4 regions of the Enterobacter sp. FW301-JW81 genome follow, and region 3 is predicted to be linked to each of the others. Evidence: predicted binding sites of a transcription regulator. Region 3 holds the regulator's gene; each other region holds the start of a gene.
What was found. Region 3 encodes PurR, which represses purine synthesis genes. Its sites were predicted from a motif close to CANGCAAACGTTTGCNTG; they were not measured.

Region 1 (5,418 bases), on a different contig from region 3:
GGAGGTCGCTTCGTAGGTCAGCAGGCTGCCGACTTCAGAGGCCAGTTCGCGAAAACGCTTCGTGCTGATGTCATGCTCACGCATCAGGCCCAACTTGTGTTTAACGAGTGGGTGTTTCACTTCCACAATCTTCATTCTCTTTCTCCTCTGAGGTGGCATCCGCAAAAAAATCGCGGGATTATACCGCTTTTTTCGGATTAGGCCATACCCATCTTGCTTGACGTATATCAAGCAAAGTGATTTAGAGACAAAAAAACCGGAGGCGAAACTCCGGCTTGGGTGCGGGGTTCTGCCGGGTGGCGCTAACGCTTACCCGGCCTACACGTCCCGTAGGCCCGGTAAGCGCAGCGCCACCGGGCAATTATAGCTGCTCGCCGTTGCTCGCAATCACCTGCTTATACCAGTCGAACGACTTTTTCTTGCTGCGGTTCAGCGTGCCGTTACCTTCATTGTCTTTATCGACAAAGATAAAGCCGTAGCGCTTTTTCATTTCGCCCGTTCCGGCAGACACCAGGTCGATGCAGCCCCACGGGGTGTAGCCCATCAGATCCACGCCATCTTCCACCACCGCTTTTTTCATCTCGCGGATGTGTGCGGCCAGGTAATCAATACGGTACTGATCGTTCACGGTGCCGTCGCTCTCCTGCACGTCGATAGCGCCAAAGCCGTTCTCAACGATGAACAGCGGCAGCTGGTAGTGATCCCAGAACCAGTTCAGGGAGTAGCGCAGCCCTACCGGGTCAATCTGCCAGCCCCAGTCGGATTTCTGCACGTACGGGTTAGAGACCAGGCTCTTGCTCTCGTCGTAGTCCAGCTGCGGATTATCCGCCGTCGCTTTGGTGGCGAAAGACATGTAATAGCTGAATCCGATGTAGTCCACGCAGCCCTGCGTCAGCGCCGCTTTATCTTCTTCGGTAATATCCAGCGCAAATCCACGACGCTCAAAGTAGTTGAGCAGGTGCTGCGGGTACCTGCCGCGCACGTGCACGTCGGTGAACCAGTAGCGGCGGTGCATGGCGTTCATCGCCATCATCATATCGTCAGGCGCGCAGGTCAGCGGATAGATAGGACACATGGCAATCATGCAGCCGATCTGCAGCGACGGATTAATCTCGCGCCCCGCCTTCACCGCCAGGGCGCTCGCCACCAGCTCATAGTGCGCGGCCTGGAACATCACCGGCTCGCGGTCTTCGCCCGGCTCATACTTCAGCCCGGAATTGGTAAACGGCGCAAAGTCTTCGTGGAAGTTGGCCTGGTTGTTGATCTCGTTGAAGGTCATCCAGTACTTCACTTTATGCTGGTAGCGCTGGAAAACGACGTGTGCGAAGCGAACAAAGAAGTCGATCAGCTTGCGGTTGCGCCATCCGCCGTACTCCGTGACCAGATGGAAAGGCATTTCGAAGTGAGAGAGCGTGATAACCGGCTCGATGCCGTATTTCAGGCATTCGTCGAACAGATCGTCATAGAACTTCAGACCCGCCTCGTTAGGCTCCCGCTCGTCCCCTTTGGGGAAAATACGCGTCCAGGCAATAGAGGTACGGAAGCATTTGAACCCCATCTCGGCAAAGAGCCTGATGTCTTCCTTATAGCGATGGTAGAAATCGATGGCTTCGTGGTTCGGGTAGTTTTTCCCGGGCAGCACGCCGTTGGTGATTTCACGCGGTACGCCGTGCGCGCCGGCGGTCATGACGTCGGCGACGCTCACCCCTTTGCCGCCCTCTTTCCAGCCGCCTTCCAGCTGATGCGCGGCAACCGCGCCGCCCCATAGAAAACCTGCTTTAAATCCTGACATACTCTTTCCCTCATTCGATGTTGCGGATTGCTGACGGATACTGCTGTCTGAAGTGGTAAACCGCGCCAATTAACCCGGCGCGGTTGCCGTGGCTGACAACATCGGCGATATCCGCGATGCCAAACCACGCGAGATGGGTGCGGAGCAAATCCATAAAACCGGGCCGCTCCGCAATTCCGCCGCCAATGAAAATGGTCTGCGGATCGAAAACATTCGCCAGGTTATAAAGACCTGTCGCAATGCCGTTAAGAAAATCATCCACCAGGCGACGGCACGCGGCGTCGCCTGCGTCATAACCGTCAAAAATGGCTTCTCCGGTCACGTCATCCAGCGCCAGCCCGTGACAATCGGCGTAACGCTTGCGCAGGGTGCGTAACGTGCAGTTTTCATTCATGGAGTGGCGGACAACGCGTCTTGAGTCCGCCCTTTCCGTGAGCATGTAGCCGAATTCCCCGGCGCGAAAACGCGCCCCGTGAACCAGCTTGCCATTGCAGAAAATCGCCCCGCCGATCCCGGTGCCGATAGTCAGCACCAGAAAGTTGTCGATATCCGTCGCCTTGCCCTGCCAGCGCTCCGCCAGCAGCACGCAGTTAGCGTCATTCTCGACAGTGACCGGTAATCCCGTCTGCGCCTCAAGCCAGGCTTTCATCGCGAATTGATCGAAGCGGCGAATCGCCCCGCCCATCTCGATAAACCCGGTATGCGGATTCACATACCCCGGCGCGCTGACGGCGATCCCCGCAAGCCCGGGATGCGCCGCCACCCAGTTCAGCATCTGCGAAAGGATGGCCTCGCCGTCGCTGTTCTTAATGGCGGCCTTATCCCTCTGCAGCAGCGCTCCCTGCCCCGTCGCGATACCCATTTTTAATGCAGTGCCACCAATATCAAATGCGGCGATGTTCATGCCTTCATCCCTCCTGAATGAAACTGAAACCGGTTTCAGTTTATGATGTTCATTCCGCAAACCGCTTGCAAGCAGATCGCCGAAACCGGTTTCATTTTCGTGAACGGAATCAAGTTTGCGCGCAGTCCGGGACGCAACAGAAAAAAAAATCCTCTCGCCGAGAATAGGCTCGCAAACGTTTGCCTGGACTGTTAGAATTGCGCCGATTTTTCTTACTAGCTATGCAATCGCGTGGGGACTTGAGCCGTGACCAACAAAACTTCTCTCAGCTACAAAGATGCCGGTGTTGATATTGACGCAGGTAATGCGCTGGTTGACCGAATCAAAGGTGTGGTGAAAAAAACCCGCCGCCCGGAAGTGATGGGTGGTCTGGGTGGATTCGGCGCACTGTGCGCGCTGCCGCAAAAATATCGTGAACCTGTTCTGGTCTCGGGTACTGACGGTGTAGGCACAAAGCTGCGCCTGGCGATGGATTTAAAACGTCACGACACGATCGGTATCGATCTGGTCGCGATGTGCGTAAACGACCTGGTGGTTCAGGGTGCAGAGCCGCTGTTCTTCCTCGACTATTACGCGACCGGCAAACTGGACGTGGATACCGCAGCCAGCGTGATTAGCGGCATCGCCGAAGGCTGCCTGCAGTCAGGCTGTGCGCTGGTCGGCGGCGAAACCGCGGAAATGCCGGGCATGTACCACGGTGAAGATTATGACGTCGCAGGCTTCTGCGTCGGCGTGGTAGAAAAATCAGAAATTATCGACGGCAGCAAAGTGGCCGATGGCGACGTGCTGATCGCCCTGGCCTCCAGCGGCCCGCACTCTAACGGCTACTCTCTGGTGCGTAAAATCCTTGAGGTGAGCGGCTGCGACCCACTGACCACCGAGCTTGAAGGTAAACCGCTGGCCGACCATCTGCTGGCGCCGACACGCATCTACGTGAAAAACGTGCTTGAGCTTATCGAGAACGTCGACGTTCACGCTATCGCTCACCTGACCGGCGGCGGCTTCTGGGAAAACATTCCGCGCGTGCTGCCGGATAACACGCAGGCGGTGATCGACGAATCGTCATGGCAGTGGCCAGCCGTCTTCAACTGGCTGCAGACCGCAGGCAACGTGAGCTCTCACGAAATGTATCGCACCTTTAACTGCGGCGTAGGTATGGTTATCGCCCTGCCGGCAAGCGAAGCGGATAAAGCGGTTAAGCTGCTGACAGAGAAAGGTGAAAACGCGTGGAAAATCGGTACGATTAAAGCTTCCGATTCCGAACAGCGTGTGGTCATTGAATGAAAAACATCGTGGTGCTCATTTCCGGCAACGGAAGCAATTTGCAGGCGATAATTGACGCCTGCAAACAGAAGAAAATCAACGGCACCATTCGGGCAGTATTCAGCAACAAGGCCGATGCGTTCGGCCTTGAGCGCGCGCGGGAAGCGAATATTCCCGCGCACGCGCTGGAAGCCAGCCAGTTTGCCGGTCGCGAAGCCTTTGACCGCGAGCTGGTTCAGGAGATTGATGCCTACGCCCCTGACGTCGTGGTGCTGGCAGGGTATATGCGTATTCTGAGCCCGGCTTTTGTCGCGCATTACGCAGGCCGTCTGCTGAATATTCACCCTTCGCTTCTGCCGAAATATCCCGGCCTGCACACCCATCGTCAGGTTCTGGAAAACGGCGATGAAGAGCATGGCACCTCCGTGCATTTCGTTACTGACGAACTGGACGGCGGTCCGGTGATCCTGCAGGCGAAAGTCCCGGTCTTTGACGGCGACAGCGAAGAAGAGGTGACTGAACGCGTGCAGAGCCAGGAGCATGCCATTTACCCGCTGGTGGTCAGCTGGTTTGTTGACGGGCGTCTGGCAATGCGCGACGGCGCAGCCTGGCTGGACGGCGTGAAGTTACCCCCACAGGGTTATGCGGCGGAAGAGTAGTTGGATATGTCGGGTAGCGCTGCCACGCTTACCCGACCTGTACATTGCATTACCCGATATTCCCTTCTCCAACCTTCTAAAATCCCCAACAAAAAAATAACTGTCATACTTTTCTGGCACTGTTGGACATATCGTGGAAATGCTCGCCATAATAAGGACGAGACGGATTTACCACGTCCTGTGATTGAACTGGAGTGTGAGCTGTAATGGGTCAGGAAAAGTTATATATCGAGAAAGAGCTAAGCTGGTTAGCATTCAACGAACGTGTACTCCAGGAAGCGGCTGACAAAAGTAACCCGCTGATCGAGCGCATGCGTTTTTTGGGCATTTATTCCAACAACCTGGATGAGTTCTATAAGGTTCGCTTTGCCGAGCTGAAAAGGCGCATCATCATTAGCGAAGAACAGGGCTTAAACTCTCACTCGCGTCATCTGCTGGGCAAAATCCAGTCTCGCGTGCTGAAAGCCGATCAGGAATTTGACGGCCTGTATAACGAACTCCTGCTGGAAATGGCGCGTAATCAAATCTTCCTGATTAACGAACGCCAGCTTTCCGTTAACCAGCAAAACTGGCTGCGCCACTACTTCAAACACTATCTGCGCCAGCACATTACCCCGATTCTGATCAACCGCGAAACCGATCTGGTGCAGTTCCTGAAAGATGACTACACCTACCTGGCGGTGGAGATCATTCGCGGTGAGTCTATCCGTTACGCGCTGCTGGAGATCCCGTCCGACAAGGTGCCACGCTTTGTGAACCTGCCGCCGGAAACCCCGCGCCGACGCAAGCCAATGATCCTG
Region 2 (5,418 bases), on a different contig from region 3:
TCGGATATCGTGGCGCAGCGCGCCAGCTGCTATCACGGCATGGAAGTGTGGGATAAAGACAGCTTCGGTCATATTGCTTTTGATGATGAAAGCATGGGCTATAGCCACCTTGGCCACATTATCGAGAATGCCGTTATCCATCATGCGCTGTGGCAAAAGGCGCAGTCATGTAGCGATATTACCCTGATGGCACCCGCGCAAATCCAGCAGGTGGCGTGGGGCGAAAACGAGGCGTTTATCACCCTGCAAAGCGGCGACATGCTGACCGCACGTCTGGTAGTGGGGGCTGACGGCGCGAACTCCTGGCTGCGCAACAAAGCGGATATTCCGCTGACCTACTGGGATTACCGTCATCACGCGCTGGTCGCGACGATCCGCACCGAAGAGCCGCACGGCGGCGTGGCGCGGCAGATTTTCCACAACGACGGCATTCTGGCGTTCCTGCCGCTTGCAGATCCGCACCTGTGCTCGATTGTCTGGTCGCTGGTGCCGGAAAAAGCCCGGCTGATGCAGGAGGCTACCCCTGATGCTTTCAATCAGGCACTGTGCGTGGCGTTTGATAATCGTCTTGGGCTGTGCACGCTTGAAAGCGAGCGGCAGGTCTTCCCGTTAACCGGCCGCTACGCGCGCCAGTTTGCGGCGCACCGTCTGGCGCTGGTAGGAGATGCGGCTCACACCATACATCCGCTGGCCGGGCAGGGCGTTAATCTTGGCTTTATGGATGCGGCGGAGCTGGTGGAAGAACTGCGTCGCCTGCATCGCGAAGGGAAGGACATCGGCCAGCATCTTTATCTGCGTCGCTACGAACGCAGCCGCAAGCACAGCGCGGCGATGATGCTGGCGGGTATGCAGGGCTTCCGCGAGCTGTTTGCCGGTGCTAATCCGGCGAAAAAACTGCTGCGCGACATCGGCCTCAAGCTTGCCGATACCCTTCCGGGTGTTAAGCCTCAGCTCCTTCGCCAGGCAATGGGTCTTAACGACCTGCCGGACTGGCTACGCTAATTTAGACCCCCGTCACACTTTATTTTCCCGGCCTCTGCGCCGGGGAAATTCCCTCGTTTGAAATAATCTAATTTCACTGCTTTTTTCGCATTAGATAATCTAATGTCGTGTTTTTCCCGTCACGGAAATTCGGCCCATTTTTCCGCATGAAATATCACCATGTGCTAAATCCTGTTAGCGTGATGTTAATTTTGTGCGGGTTTAATCGCATTTTTCCAGTGAATAACTCTGTAGGCTTTTTAGCGTTTTTTGGTCATAAGCTAATGTGATGACCCGTTTTACCTTATGGTTAACCGCCGGTTTCGGTGGTAAGTTCAGGTAAAAGAGAACGTTTGCGTCGGTGCCTGATAACGGGGCCGATACCGGGTTTCACGGTGAATTTTTTCAACGAGGACAAGATGGCTCAACAGACTCCTTTGTACGAACAACACGTGTTATGCGGCGCCCGCATGGTGGACTTCCACGGCTGGATGATGCCGCTGCACTACGGCTCGCAGATTGATGAGCACCACGCGGTGCGCACCGATGCCGGTATGTTCGACGTGTCCCACATGACAATTGTCGATCTGCGCGGCAGCCGCACCCGGGAGTTTTTGCGCTATCTGCTGGCAAATGACGTCGCCAAACTGAAGACGCCGGGTAAAGCGCTCTATACTGGCATGCTGAATGCCTCCGGCGGCGTGATTGACGACCTCATCGTCTATTACTTCACTGAAGATTTCTTCCGCCTCGTTGTAAACTCCGCCACCCGCGAAAAAGACCTCTCCTGGATCACCCAACACGCCGAACCTTACGCCATCGACATCACCGTCCGTGACGATCTGTCGCTGATCGCCGTGCAGGGGCCGAACGCGCAGGCGAAAGCCGCGTCTCTGTTCAACGACGAGCAGCGTAAAGCCACAGAAGGCATGAAGCCGTTCTTCGGCGTACAGGCGGGGGATCTGTTCATCGCCACCACCGGCTACACCGGTGAAGCGGGCTACGAAATTGCGATGCCAAACGAGAAGGCTGCTGATTTCTGGCGTGCGCTGGTGGAAGCGGGCGTGAAGCCTGCGGGCCTTGGCGCGCGCGATACGCTGCGTCTGGAGGCGGGCATGAACCTCTACGGTCAGGAGATGGATGAGGGTGTTTCACCGCTGGCGGCCAATATGGGCTGGACCATCGCGTGGGAACCGGCTGACCGTGAATTTATTGGCCGTGAAGCGCTGGAGATGCAGCGCGAAAAAGGCACTGAACAGCTGGTGGGCCTGGTGATGACTGAGAAGGGCGTGCTGCGCGGTGAACTGCCTGTACGTTTTACCGATGCCGACGGCAATCACCGCGAAGGCGTGATCACCAGCGGAACCTTCTCCCCGACGCTGGGCTACAGTATTGCACTGGCACGCGTGCCGGCAGGCATTGGCGAAACGGCGGTGGTGCAAATCCGCAACCGTGAAATGCCGGTCAACGTAACCAAACCGATTTTTGTTCGCGCCGGTAAGCCGGTCGCCTAATCATTTTTATCAGGAGAACTTCAATGAGCAATGTGCCAGCAGAACTGAAATACAGCAAAGAACACGAGTGGCTGCGCAAAGAGGCGGACGGCACTTACACCGTAGGGATCACCGAGCACGCACAGGAGCTGCTGGGCGACATGGTGTTTGTTGACCTGCCTGAAGTAGGCGCAACCGTCAGCGCAGGCGACGACTGCGCCGTGGCGGAGTCCGTAAAAGCGGCATCCGACATCTACGCACCGGTAAGCGGTGAAATTGTCGCCGTCAACGACGCGCTGAGCGACTCCCCGGAGCTGGTCAACAGCGAGCCTTATGAAGGCGGCTGGATCTTCAAGATCAAAGCCAGCGACGAATCGCAGGTTGCCGCGCTGCTGGATGCGACCGCGTACGAAGCCCTACTGGAAGACGAATAACGTTTTGCCGGATGGCGCTGCGCTTATCCGGCCTACAGGTCAACGTAGGCCCGGTAAGCGTTAGCGCCACCGGGCAACAGCGTTACAGATAACTACGATTCACTGCACGTTTCAGGAACCATCGCTCATGACACAGACTTTAAGCCAGCTTGAAAACCGTGGCGCCTTCATTGAACGTCACATTGGGCCGGATGCTCAGCAACAGCAGGAGATGCTGAAGACGGTTGGCGCGGATTCATTAAACGCACTGATCGGCCAGATTGTGCCAAAAGACATCCAGCTTGCCACACCGCCTCAGGTGGGGGAAGCCACCACGGAATTCGCCGCGCTGGCGGAGCTGAAGGCTATTGCAGGCCTGAACAAGCGCTATAAGTCTTACATTGGCATGGGCTACACCAACGTGCAGTTGCCGCCGGTTATCCTGCGCAACATGCTGGAAAACCCGGGCTGGTACACCGCTTACACCCCGTATCAGCCAGAAGTCTCTCAGGGCCGCCTGGAAGCGCTGCTGAACTTCCAGCAGGTAACGCTGGATCTGACCGGTATGGATATCGCCTCCGCGTCTCTGCTGGACGAAGCGACCGCCGCCGCCGAAGCCATGGCGATGGCAAAACGCGTCAGCAAGCTGAAAAACGCTAACCGCTTCTTCGTGGCGGCGGACGTGCATCCGCAGACGCTGGATGTGGTGCGCACCCGTGCGGAAACCTTCGGCTTTGACGTGATTGTCGACGACGCTGACAAGGTGCTGGATCACCAGGACGTCTTCGGCGTGCTGTTGCAGCAGGTGGGCACCACTGGTGAGGTGCATGATTACAGCGCGCTGATTGCCGAGCTGAAATCCCGTAAAGTGGTTGTCAGCGTTGCTGCCGATTTTATGGCGCTGGTGCTGCTGACGGCGCCAGGCAAACAGGGCGCGGACATTGTCTTCGGCTCTGCGCAGCGCTTCGGCGTACCGATGGGCTACGGCGGCCCGCACGCGGCGTTCTTCGGCGCGAAAGATGAATTCAAACGCTCCATGCCTGGCCGCATCATCGGCGTATCGAAAGATGCCGCCGGTAACACCGCGCTGCGCATGGCGATGCAGACCCGCGAGCAGCATATTCGCCGCGAGAAAGCGAACTCCAATATCTGTACCTCCCAGGTGCTGCTGGCCAACATCGCCAGCCTGTATGCCGTGTTCCACGGCCCGGCTGGCCTGAAACGCATTGCCAGCCGCATTCACCGCCTGGCGGATATTCTGGCCTGCGGCCTGCAGCAGAAAGGCCTTAAGCTGCGCCATGGCCACTACTTCGACACGCTGTGTGTGGACGTGGCGGACAAAGCGGCCGTGCTGGCTCGTGCGAATGCAGCAGAGATCAACCTGCGCAGCGACATCCACAACGCCGTCGGCATTACGCTGGATGAAAGCACCACCCGCGACGATATCCTGAACCTGTTCAGCGTGCTGCTGGGTGACGCGCACGGTCTGGACATTGACGCGCTCGACAAAGAGGTCGCGCTCGACAGCCGCTCCATTCAGGAAAGCATGCTGCGTAACGATGCCATCCTGACGCACCCGGTCTTTAATCGCTATCACAGCGAAACCGAGATGATGCGTTACATGCACTCACTGGAGCGCAAAGATCTGGCGCTGAATCAGGCGATGATCCCGCTGGGTTCCTGCACCATGAAGCTGAACGCCGCTGCAGAGATGATCCCAATCACCTGGCCTGAATTCTCCGAGCTTCACCCGTTCTGCCCGCCAGAGCAGGCGGAAGGTTATCATATGATGATCAACCAGCTTTCCGACTGGCTTGTGAAGCTGACCGGCTATGACGCGCTCTGCATGCAGCCGAACTCCGGCGCGCAGGGGGAATACGCGGGTCTGCTGGCAATCCGTCACTACCACGAAAGCCGCAACGAAGGGCACCGCGATATCTGCCTGATCCCAAGCTCCGCGCACGGCACCAACCCGGCCTCTGCCCAGATGGCGGGCATGGAAGTGGTGGTCGTGGCGTGCGATAAGAACGGCAACATCGATTTGGCCGACCTGCGCGCGAAAGCCGAGCAGGCGGGCGACAAGCTCTCCTGCATCATGGTGACCTATCCGTCCACCCACGGCGTGTACGAAGAGACCATCCGCGAAGTGTGCGAAGTGGTGCATCAGTTCGGCGGTCAGGTATACCTCGACGGCGCGAACATGAATGCGCAGGTGGGCATTACCTCTCCGGGCTTTATCGGTGCAGACGTGTCGCACCTGAACCTACACAAAACCTTCTGCATCCCGCACGGCGGTGGCGGCCCGGGCATGGGTCCTATCGGCGTGAAAGCGCACCTGGCGCCGTTTGTCCCAGGCCACAGCGTTGTGCAGATCGAAGGCATGCTGACCCGTCAGGGCGCGGTCTCTGCGGCACCGTTCGGCAGCGCCTCTATCCTGCCAATCAGCTGGATGTACATCCGCATGATGGGCGCGGAAGGGCTGAAGCAGGCGAGCCAGGTGGCGATCCTGAATGCCAACTACATTGCGACTC
Region 3 (5,418 bases):
GAAAACAAAATCTTCCCGCACTGCCCACACCGCCAAAAGCAAAGCTTCGCAAACCGCCGCCAACCTCGTTACTGAAAAATGCATCACGCGCAAAGGCCACAAGGCGAAGTGCACAAAGGTCTCGAAAATAGCGGAAGTGCATAAAGTGCGCGTACAGAAAGCGCAGAAAACCGCGATGAACAAGCTGATGGGGCAGATTGGAAAACCTTATCACTGGGGTGGCAGTTCGCCACGTACCGGTTTTGACTGCAGCGGCCTCGTCTATTACGCCTATAAAGATCTGGTCAAGTTCCGCATTCCTCGTACTGCCAATGAGATGTACCACCTGCGCGATGCTTCCCCGGTTGACCGCGGTGAGCTGGAAAATGGCGATCTGGTGTTCTTCCGCACTCAGGGCCGCGGCACGGCTGACCACGTTGGCGTTTATGTCGGCAACGGAAAATTCATCCAGTCACCGCGTAGCGGCCAGGATATTCAGATCACCTCTCTCAGTGAAGACTACTGGGTACGTCACTACGTCGGCGCGCGTCGCGTGATGACACCGAAAACCATTCGCTAACCCCTGCCCTGCCACGCCCGTGGCAGGGTAAGTTCCTCTTTTGCATACCCTTTCAATTTGCTATCCTGTCCCTGTTGTCTGTGTGGTTATTGGCAACGCAAAATACAATAAGGAGAGAAGCAATGTCGTTCGAATTACCTGCACTACCGTATGCAAAAGACGCCCTGGCACCGCACATTTCTGCGGAAACCCTGGAATATCATTACGGCAAGCATCACCAGACGTACGTCACCAACCTGAACAACCTGATCAAGGGCACCGATTTCGAAGGCAAAACGCTGGAAGAGATCGTCCGCAGCTCAGAGGGTGGCGTATTTAACAACGCCGCTCAGGTGTGGAATCACACCTTCTACTGGCACTGCCTGGCACCGAATGCCGGTGGTGAGCCTGCCGGTGAACTGGCTGCCGCCATCAACGCCGCATTTGGCAGCTTCGCGGATTTCAAAGCGAAGTTCACCGATGCCGCGATCAAGAACTTCGGCTCTGGCTGGACGTGGCTGGTCAAAGAAGCTGATGGCAAACTGGCTATCGTTTCTACGTCTAACGCGGGCACCCCGCTGACCACCAGCGCTAAGCCGCTGATGACCGTAGACGTTTGGGAACACGCTTACTACATTGATTACCGTAACGCGCGTCCTAACTACCTGGAGCACTTCTGGGCGCTGGTTAACTGGGACTTTGTGGCGAAGAACTTCGCCGCGTAAGAGACACGCAGAAGGGCTCGCCCTTCTGCGTTTTTGGTTTATTCAGCAGCGCAGGCTGCTTCCGGCTGTTTACGACCCGACATCATCACCAGCAGCAGGCCGAGGGCGGCAATGATTGCCCCCATCACCGGCACAAAGCTGTACCCCAGCCCCCCTGAAATCACGGCCCCACCGGCCGCCGCACCGAGTGCATTGCCCAGGTTGAAGGCACCAATATTGACCGAAGATGAGAGACCCGGCGCTTCATGCGCGACACGCATCACGCGCATCTGCAGCGGTGGAACCACGGCAAAGGTTGCGGCACCCCAGACGACCATCGCAATGGCGGCCCCATACTCGTTACGCGCCAGCCACGGAATGGCGATCATGATGACAATCAGCAGGGTTAAGAAGCCCTTCAGCGTCCCGCTCACGGAACGGTCGGCAAATTTCCCACCCAGATAGTTGCCAATCGAGAAGCCCACGCCAATCAGCACCAGCATTGCGGTAACAAAGAGAGGCGTCGCGTGGGTGATGTCATGCAACACCGGCGAAATGTAGGTGTAAAGGGTGAACATCGCCCCTGCCCCCAGGACGGTGGTGAGCAGCGCGGAGAGCACCTGCGGGCGCATCAGCACCGAAAGCTCTCTGCGCACGTCAGGACGTTCCCCCGCTCTGCCTTTTGGCAAGGAGAAGAACAGCGCCACCATGGCAATCACGCCTAGCCCGGCGGTCGCCAGGAAGGACATACGCCAGCCGATCGCTTCACCCAGCCAGGTCGCCGCAGGCACCCCGCCAATGTTGGCAATCGTCAGGCCCATAAACATGGTTGCCACGGCGCTCGCCTGCTTGTGTTTTGGCACCACGCTTGCCGCCACGACCGACCCCAGCCCAAAGAACGCGCCGTGGTTAAGGCTGGTCAGAATGCGAGACAGCATCAGCGTGGTGTAGTCCGGCGCAATGGCGGAAAGCACGTTGCCCAGGGTGAAAATCGCCATCAGGAAAATCAGCGCATTGCGGCGCGCGCGGTGCGAAAGGAGAAGCGTCATCAGCGGCGCGCCTACCATCACGCCGATTGCGTAGGCGCTGATTAACATGCCTGCAGCAGGGATCGAGACGTCCACGCCCCGGGCAATAACAGGCAGTAACCCCATCGGGGAGAATTCAGTGGTGCCAATCCCAAAAGCGCCAATCGCCAGGGCCAGCAGGGGAAAATTGATTTTCATGCGTCAACTCCGGATGCCGTGTCATATGGGGACACAGAACAAAGAAGCCGAAAGCATGACATCAATCACAAAAAATTAGAAGTTAACAAAATGGCAAAAGATTTTTGCATGAGAAGTAACAATTGGGGCGATCGGGAGGGAGAACGCTCTCCCTCCGCGTAAATCAGTGCAGCGCAGCCGTCAGACCGGCAGCGACAATCAGAGCCAGCACAATAACGGTGGTGAACAGCGAAAACTTCAGATCGGAACTCATCAATTTTTCTCCTTTTAATCCCCCCACGAAAAGTGAGCCTGCTCATTTTTGCACAGTTTACGTCAAAAATCTTCCTGGATTTAAACTGATAAACACTTTACCTCTTCCCCTTTTCATCAAGATAGGACAAAATTCCACGCTAAATTTATTAGCGTACCGGCCATTGACCCCCTCCTGACGTCCCGTGTCGTTTTCCCGGCGTGCCGCAACTCAACATTGCGAAATAAGGGTGAGAGAAGGCAAACGTTTACCTTCAAGTTTTTCAGGAGTTTAGGATATGGTCTGGAGTGACATTTAATGGCAACAATTAAAGACGTAGCAAAACGCGCAAACGTTTCCACTACAACCGTATCACATGTTATTAACAAAACCCGCTTCGTGGCGGAAGAGACGCGCAATGCCGTCTGGGCCGCGATCAAAGAGCTGCACTATTCGCCAAGTGCGGTTGCGCGAAGCCTCAAGGTTAATCACACCAAATCTATTGGATTGCTGGCCACCAGCAGTGAAGCGGCCTATTTTGCCGAGATCATTGAAGCAGTTGAGAAAAACTGCTTCCAGAAAGGCTATACCCTGATTCTGGGCAACGCGTGGAACAGCATTGAAAAACAGCGCGCCTACCTGTCGATGATGGCGCAAAAGCGTGTTGATGGCCTGCTGGTGATGTGTTCCGAGTATCCGGAGTCCGTGCTGTCCATGCTCGAAGAGTATCGCCATATTCCGATGGTGGTGATGGACTGGGGCGAAGCGCGCGCGGACTTCACCGATTCCGTTATCGATAACGCCTTTGAAGGCGGCTATATGGCCGGTCGTTACCTGATCGAACGCGGTCACCGCGAGATTGGCGTGATCCCGGGTCCGCTGGAGCGCAACACCGGCGCGGGCCGTCTGGCCGGCTTCATGAAAGCAATGGAAGAAGCGCTGATCAACGTGCCGGAAAACTGGATCGTGCAGGGCGACTTTGAGCCGGAGTCGGGCTACCGCGCTATGCAGCAGATCGTCTCCCAGCAGCATCGTCCGACCGCCGTGTTCTGCGGGGGCGACATCATGGCGATGGGCGCGCTCTGCGCCGCCGATGAGCTGGGCCTGCGCGTACCGCAGGATATTTCCGTGATCGGGTATGATAACGTGCGTAACGCGCGCTACTTTACGCCAGCGTTGACCACCATTCACCAGCCGAAAGATTCGCTGGGCGAAACGGCCTTCAACATGCTGATGGACAGGATCGTCAACAAGCGCGAAGAGTCGCAGTCCATTGAAGTTCACCCGCGCCTTATCGAACGCCGTTCCGTTGCGGATGGCCCGTTCCGCGACTACCGTCGTTAATCGCTCTACGGGGCCAGCTACGCTGGCTCCCGTAACCACTCCCGGTTCAGCGTTTCGCTGTCTCCCAGATAATCCAGAAGCCAGTCCATGGCGGGTGAGACGTCATTTTGCTGCCAGGTGAGGCAGCAGGCCGCATCCGGGAAGGGATTCTCCAGCGTCAGTTCAACCCATTCTCCGGTATCGATTTTTGGGCGCGCAAAGTGCACGGGCACCATCGCGACGCACAGCCCGGCGCTGAGGCACGTCGCCGACGATTCCCAGTCAGGGGCCACCACCCGCCGCTGGTTATCCAGAAGCCAGGTGATACGCTTGGGTAATGAACGGGAGGTATCCTCCAGCACCAGTGAAGGCCAGTTGCGTAGCGTATCGTCGCTCAACGGCCCTTCCATTGCCGCCAGCGGATGATCGCGTGCCACCACGCACTTCCAGCTCAGCATGCCCATATCGCGAAAGGCGTAACGTCCCCCGACCGGGATCGCCTGCGTGGCCCCAATCGCCATCTCTGCCCTGCCGTCCGCCAGCGCATCCCAGACGCCGTTGAACACCTCCTGCGAGACCCGCAGCTCGACGTCAGAAAAATGCCGATAGAAATCGACGATCATTTGCCGGGTGCGTTCCGGCTTAACGATATTATCCACCGCGATGGAAAGATGCCCCCGCCAGCCGTTGGCGATCTGCTGACACTGTTCGCGGGTGATCTGCATTTTTTTGATAACAGAACGCCCTTCCTTCAAAAACCACGCGCCGGCGGGCGTTAATTCGACATCACGATGGCGCCGTTCAAACAGCGGAACCGCCAGCCACTCTTCGAGCTGACGCACGGTGTAGCTGATAGCCGAAGGGACGCGGTGCAGCTCCTGCGCCGCACCGCTAAAGCTGCCGTTACGCGCGACAGCATCGACCACTTCAAGAGAATAATCTGACCACATTTTCTGCCTGCAAAATTTTTGAATGCACCCGCCAAATATTAGCGTTTCACAAGCGGCTTTGCACTCCCTACACTCAGCGCCAACGTACACCTGCCTCCTTAAGGAGAATAAAATAATGCAACCCAGGAAAGGTTTTTTAGTCTGGCTCGGCGGCTTAAGCGTGCTGGGCTTTTTGGCCACCGATATGTACCTGCCGGCTTTCGCCGCTATGCAGGAAGATCTGCAGACGCCTGCCGCGGCCATCAGCGCCAGCCTGAGTTTGTTCCTCGCCGGTTTTGCTTTCGCACAGCTGCTCTGGGGACCGCTCTCGGATCGCTTTGGTCGTAAACCGGTATTGCTGCTGGGTCTGGCCATTTTTGCCGTTGGCTGTCTGGGGATGCTATGGGTACGCGACGCCACCTGGCTGCTGGTGCTGCGCTTTATTCAGGCCGTGGGCGTCTGTGCC
Region 4 (5,418 bases), on a different contig from region 3:
TTCAGACGCTCTTCGAACTCCCCGCGGTATTTCGCACCGGCCACCAGCGCGCCCATATCCAGCGCCAGTACGCGGCGTCCTTTCAGACCTTCCGGCACTTCACCGTTCACGATACGCTGCGCCAGGCCTTCAACAATGGCGGTTTTACCGACACCCGGCTCACCAATCAGTACCGGGTTGTTCTTAGTACGACGTTGCAGTACCTGAATAGTACGACGAATCTCTTCGTCACGGCCGATCACCGGGTCAAGTTTGCCCTGTTCAGCTCGTTCGGTCAGATCGACCGTAAATTTCTTCAAAGCCTGACGTTGGTCTTCGGCTCCCTGATCGTTCACGCTTTCACCTCCGCGCATTTTCTCAATCGCCTGAGTCACATTGGCGGTGGTTGCACCGGCAGATTTCAGCAGGTCGGTCAAGGTACCGCGTGATTCAAGCGCCGCCAGAACAAACAGCTCTGACGAAATAAAGTTGTCCCCACGTTTTTGCGCCAGCTTGTCGCAAAGGTTCAGCACCCGCACCAGATCCTGCGACGGCTGAACGTCGCCGCCGGTCCCTTCGACCTGCGGTAAACGGCTCAGCGCCTGATCGATAGCGGTGCGTAACTGGCCAGCATTAATGCCAGCGGACGTTAATAAAGGACGTACCGATCCCCCTTCCTGATTCAGCAAGGCGCTCATTAAATGAAGAGGTTCGATAAATTGGTTGTCGTGCCCCAGTGCGAGGGACTGGGCATCGGCGAGAGCAAGCTGGAATTTATTAGTAAGACGATCCAGACGCATAACTCCTCCCATAACAGGTCAAATTTGCTACTGGAGATTAAATGAGGTCATCCCTCAATTATTCAAGGTTAATGACCTGAATTATGTGAAAAGAAAACGGCACGTGCCGGATCGTCTTGATTCTTTAGGTTATATCAGCCAAATAAAACTTGCCATACGACCCGTCGTCTTGTCGCGGCGATAGGAGAAAAAATCACCCTTTTCGGTGAAGGTACAGCGATCGCCACCGGAGATCTGCGTTACGCCCACGTTATTCAGGCGCTGGCGAGCGAGCTGGTAGATATCGGCCAGATATTTATCCCCGGAAGGCAGGAAGGCTTCCACGGCTTGCGGATCTTTTTCCATAAAGGCGTCGCGAACCTCTGGGCCCACTTCAAAAGCACGAGGACCAATTGCCGGGCCAAGCCAGGCCATGATATTGGCGGGCTCGTCGTTAAAGCAGGCGACCGTCTCTTCCAGCACGCCTTCACATAGACCACGCCAGCCCGCATGGGCTGCTGCAACCTCGGTACCTGAACGGTTACAAAACAGAACCGGCAGACAATCGGCGGTCATTACGGCACAAACCGTTCCCGGAGTATTACTGTAGGAGGCATCGGCGCGTTTAGAAGCGTAGGGTTCCCCCGTCAACTTCAGCACCGTGTTACCGTGAACCTGTTCCAGCCAGACCGGCTTCGACGGCAAGTTCCCCGCAGCAAACAGACGCCTGCGGTTCTCTTCAACGTGCTCCAGGTTGTCGCCACAGTGTGCGCCGAGATTCAAAGACTCCCACGCCCCCTGGCTCACGCCGCCAATACGGGTTGAACTACAGGCAGCCACGCCTTCGGGCAATGGCCACTCCGGGACAATCAGTTTGGTCATAACCAGTCCACTTGATCCTTATGTTCTTCGAAATCAGCACGCATCGCCTCAATAAGGTCCACCATATCCTGCGGGATAGGCGCGTGCCACTCCATCTGAATACCGGTGATCGGGTGGTAAAGGCGCAGCATAGTCGCGTGCAGTGCCTGACGATCGAATTTACGCAAAACGCTGATGAACTCATCCGATGCGCCTTTAGGCGGACGTGGACGACCACCGTAGACCTGATCCCCCACCAGCGGATGGGTAATGTGAGCCATATGCACACGAATCTGGTGAGTACGCCCGGTTTCCAGACGCAGGCGCAGACGCGTATGAATGCGGAAGTGCTCCATAATGCGATAGTGCGTCACCGCCGGTTTACCCATCGGATGCACCGACATATGGGTACGTTTGGTTGGGTGACGGCTGATTGGCTCTTCCACCGTACCGCCAGAGGTCATATGGCCAATGGCTACCGCTTCATACTCACGGGTAATTTCGCGCAGCTGCAGCGATTCCACCAGACGGGTCTGGGCGGGAACGGTCTTCGCGACCACCATCAGACCGGTGGTGTCTTTATCCAGACGGTGCACGATGCCCGCGCGCGGGACATCCGCGATAGGTGGATAATAATGGAGAAGTGCGTTAAGTACCGTACCGTCAGGGTTCCCCGCCCCCGGATGAACAACCAGGTCGCGCGGCTTGTTGATCACCAGAATGTCATCATCTTCATAGACGATTTCCAGTGGGATATCCTGCGGCTCGAAGCGGATTTCCTCTTCGATTTCAGCATTGATGGCGACAGCTTCCCCACCTAACACTTTCTCTTTTGGTTTGTCCCAGATCTTGCCGTTTACCAGCACGCGCTGGTCAAGGATCCATTCTTTTATGCGTGAACGCGAATAATCAGGGAACAATTCGGCCAAAGCCTGATCTAAGCGTTGACCGAGCTGATTTTCGGAGACTGTTGCGGTGAGTTCTACTCGTTGTGCCATAAACTGCTTCTTCGTTTAACGTTGGGTTTTACGGCTTTGCCGTTTAATATAGTGTGCTATTGTAGCTGGTCTTAATCGGGAGCAGGAACAGAGTTTCTCCCGGACAAACATTTGAGGAAAGTCAAAACGTCATGACGCGCATGAAATATCTGGTGGCAGCGGCCACGTTGAGCCTGGCTTTGGTGGGCTGCTCCGGTTCAAATGAACAGGTCCCTGACAATCCGCCGAATGAAATCTATGCGACTGCACAACAAAAGTTGCAGGACGGTAACTGGAAACAGGCGATAACGCAACTGGAAGCGTTGGATAATCGCTATCCATTTGGTCCGTATTCGCAGCAGGTACAGTTAGATCTTATCTACGCATACTATAAAAATGCCGATCTGCCGCTGGCTCAGGCAACCATCGATCGTTTCATGCGTCTGAACCCGACTCATCCTAACATCGACTATGTGATGTACATGCGCGGCCTCACCAACATGGCGCTGGACGACAGTGCTCTGCAGGGCTTCTTCGGCGTGGATCGTTCCGACCGTGATCCGCAGCACGCGCGTGATGCCTTCAATGACTTCTCCAAACTGGTGCGCGGCTATCCGAACAGTCAGTACGTGACCGACGCGACCAAACGTCTGGTGTTCCTGAAAGACCGTCTGGCGAAATATGAATACTCCGTGGCGGAATACTATACCCGCCGTGGTGCATGGGTTGCCGTGGTTAACCGCGTAGAGGGTATGCTGCGTGACTATCCGGACACCCAGGCAACGCGCGACGGCCTGAAGCTGATGGAAAATGCCTACCGTCAGATGCAGATGACTGCTCAGGCTGATAAAGTGGCGAAAATCATCGCCGCCAACAGCAGCAACACCTGATATTGCCTCAATGTAAAACGGCAGCCCGAAGGCTGCCGTTTTTTTATTCGTTTCCGAGCGTCGCTAAAGCGCGTTAGCCCCAACACATCCAGTCAACTATGGCCCCAATTTTTGCCTTCCACAAGGTAAATCTCACCTCTTCCTGCCCTGCCTCACAAAAAAGATTCCCTGACAAAAACCGACAAAATAACGTGATCTAAATCACACATTTTGACATTAGGTCGGGTATGCTGGAATCACCAAGACGGAAAGACAAGAGGTAAAATTTATGACAATGAACATTACCAGTAAACAAATGGAAATTACTCCGGCAATTCGCCAGCACGTCGCAGACCGTCTCGCCAAACTGGATAAATGGCAAACTCATTTGATTAATCCACATATCATCCTGTCCAAGGAGCCGCAGGGTTTCATCGCTGACGCAACTATCAATACTCCAAACGGCCATCTGGTCGCCAGCGCAAAACATGAGGATATGTACACCGCAATTAACGATTTGATCAACAAGCTGGAACGGCAGCTCAATAAAGTGCAACACAAAGGTGAAGCCCGTCGCGCCACAACATCGGTGAAAGACGCCAGCTTCGCGGAAGAAGTTGAAGAAGAGTAATCCTTTAAATTGAGTGTACCGCCAACGCGCCTTCGGGCGCGTTTTTTGTTTTTTATTGACAGGGTGAAAACAGTACGGGTACTTTAACGGTATCAATCACAGGATGACTTTATGAAACTTACGCCGTTCTTCTTCGCATTCTTTTTTACCTTCCCCTGAACGGGAGGCGTTTCGTCGTGTGATAAAGAATGCGAAGACGAACAACAAGGCCTCCCACACCGGGGGGCCTTTTTTATTGATAACGATAAAATGAGACAGGCAACACTATGACACCGGAAAACCCGTTACTGGATCTGCGAGTAAAAATCAGCGCGCTGGACGAGAAGCTGCTGGCGCTGCTGGCCGAACGCCGAGCCCTTGCCGTTGAAGTGGGCAAAGCCAAGCTGGACTCCCATCGCCCGGTCCGTGATATTGACCGCGAGCGCGATCTGCTGGAACGTCTCATTCAGCTCGGTAAAGCGCATCACCTCGATGCCCACTACATCACCCGGTTGTTCCAGCTCATCATTGAAGACTCCGTTCTGACCCAGCAAGCGCTGCTCCAGCAGCATCTGAACAAAACCAATCCACACTCTGCACGTGTCGCTTTCCTTGGGCCAAAGGGCTCTTATTCTCACCTGGCCGCACGTCAGTATGCCGCACGCCATTTCGAAGAATTTATTGAGAGCGGCTGTGCAAAATTCGCCGATATTTTCAACCAGGTCGAGACCGGCCAGGCGGATTACGCCGTGGTGCCGATTGAAAACACCAGCTCCGGCGCCATCAACGACGTCTACGATTTGCTGCAGCACACCACTCTTTCGCTGGTTGGTGAGCTGACGATCCCTATCGATCACTGCGTGCTGGTCTCCGGCTCAACGGACCTGAGCAAGATCGAAACGGTTTACAGTCATCCACAGCCGTTCCAGCAGTGCAGCCAGTTCCTGAACCGCTATCCGAACTGGAAAATTGAGTACACCGAAAGCACCTCGGCGGCGATGGAAAAAGTGGCGCAGGCTAACTCCCCAACCGTTGCTGCGCTCGGCAGCGAAGCGGGCGGCGCGCTGTATGGTTTACAGGTGCTGGAGCGCAACCTGGCAAACCAGACGCAAAATATTACCCGCTTCGTGGTGCTGGCCCGCAAGGCCATCAACGTTTCAGACCAGGTACCGGCCAAAACCACGCTGCTGATGGCGACCGGGCAGCAGGCCGGCGCGCTGGTTGAAGCCCTGCTGGTGCTGCGTAACCACAACCTGATCATGACCAGGCTGGAATCACGTCCGATCCACGGTAATCCATGGGAAGAGATGTTTTATCTCGATATCCAGGCCAACCTGGAGTCT

Region 1: purM (phosphoribosylformylglycinamidine cyclo-ligase) is a predicted target of PurR. The motif match lies at 2,865-2,882, and genes of this name have one in related genera.
Region 2: gcvT (glycine cleavage system aminomethyltransferase GcvT) is a predicted target of PurR. The motif match lies at 1,324-1,341, and genes of this name have one in related genera.
Region 4: raiA (ribosome-associated translation inhibitor RaiA) is a predicted target of PurR. The motif match lies at 3,640-3,657, and genes of this name have one in related genera.

What each region holds. Positions count from the first base shown of each region.
Region 1 covers NZ_JBYTBA010000002.1:126,985-132,402, reverse strand. Annotated here, with positions in the region: gene upp (uracil phosphoribosyltransferase) at 1-135, opposite strand, end outside; gene AC3WOK_RS07580 (6-phospho-beta-glucosidase) at 362-1,792, opposite strand; gene bglK (beta-glucoside kinase BglK) at 1,803-2,696, opposite strand; gene purM (phosphoribosylformylglycinamidine cyclo-ligase) at 2,943-3,980, shown strand; gene purN (phosphoribosylglycinamide formyltransferase) at 3,977-4,618, shown strand; gene ppk1 (polyphosphate kinase 1) at 4,825-5,418, shown strand, end outside.
Region 2 covers NZ_JBYTBA010000003.1:72,948-78,365, reverse strand. Annotated here, with positions in the region: gene ubiI (FAD-dependent 2-octaprenylphenol hydroxylase) at 1-1,002, shown strand, start outside; gene gcvT (glycine cleavage system aminomethyltransferase GcvT) at 1,401-2,495, shown strand; gene gcvH (glycine cleavage system protein GcvH) at 2,519-2,908, shown strand; gene gcvP (aminomethyl-transferring glycine dehydrogenase) at 3,036-5,418, shown strand, end outside.
Region 3 covers NZ_JBYTBA010000001.1:624,362-629,779, reverse strand. Annotated here, with positions in the region: gene AC3WOK_RS03020 (C40 family peptidase) at 1-559, shown strand, start outside; gene sodB (superoxide dismutase [Fe]) at 682-1,263, shown strand; gene AC3WOK_RS03010 (MFS transporter) at 1,302-2,468, opposite strand; gene cydH (cytochrome bd-I oxidase subunit CydH) at 2,632-2,721, opposite strand; gene purR (HTH-type transcriptional repressor PurR) at 3,019-4,044, shown strand; gene punR (DNA-binding transcriptional activator PunR) at 4,062-4,973, opposite strand; gene punC (purine nucleoside transporter PunC) at 5,089-5,418, shown strand, end outside.
Region 4 covers NZ_JBYTBA010000007.1:2,005-7,422, forward strand. Annotated here, with positions in the region: gene clpB (ATP-dependent chaperone ClpB) at 1-779, opposite strand, end outside; gene yfiH (purine nucleoside phosphorylase YfiH) at 909-1,640, opposite strand; gene rluD (23S rRNA pseudouridine(1911/1915/1917) synthase RluD) at 1,637-2,617, opposite strand; gene bamD (outer membrane protein assembly factor BamD) at 2,749-3,486, shown strand; gene raiA (ribosome-associated translation inhibitor RaiA) at 3,755-4,096, shown strand; Phe leader region at 4,207-4,332, shown strand; gene pheL (pheA operon leader peptide PheL) at 4,208-4,255, shown strand; gene pheA (bifunctional chorismate mutase/prephenate dehydratase) at 4,363-5,418, shown strand, end outside.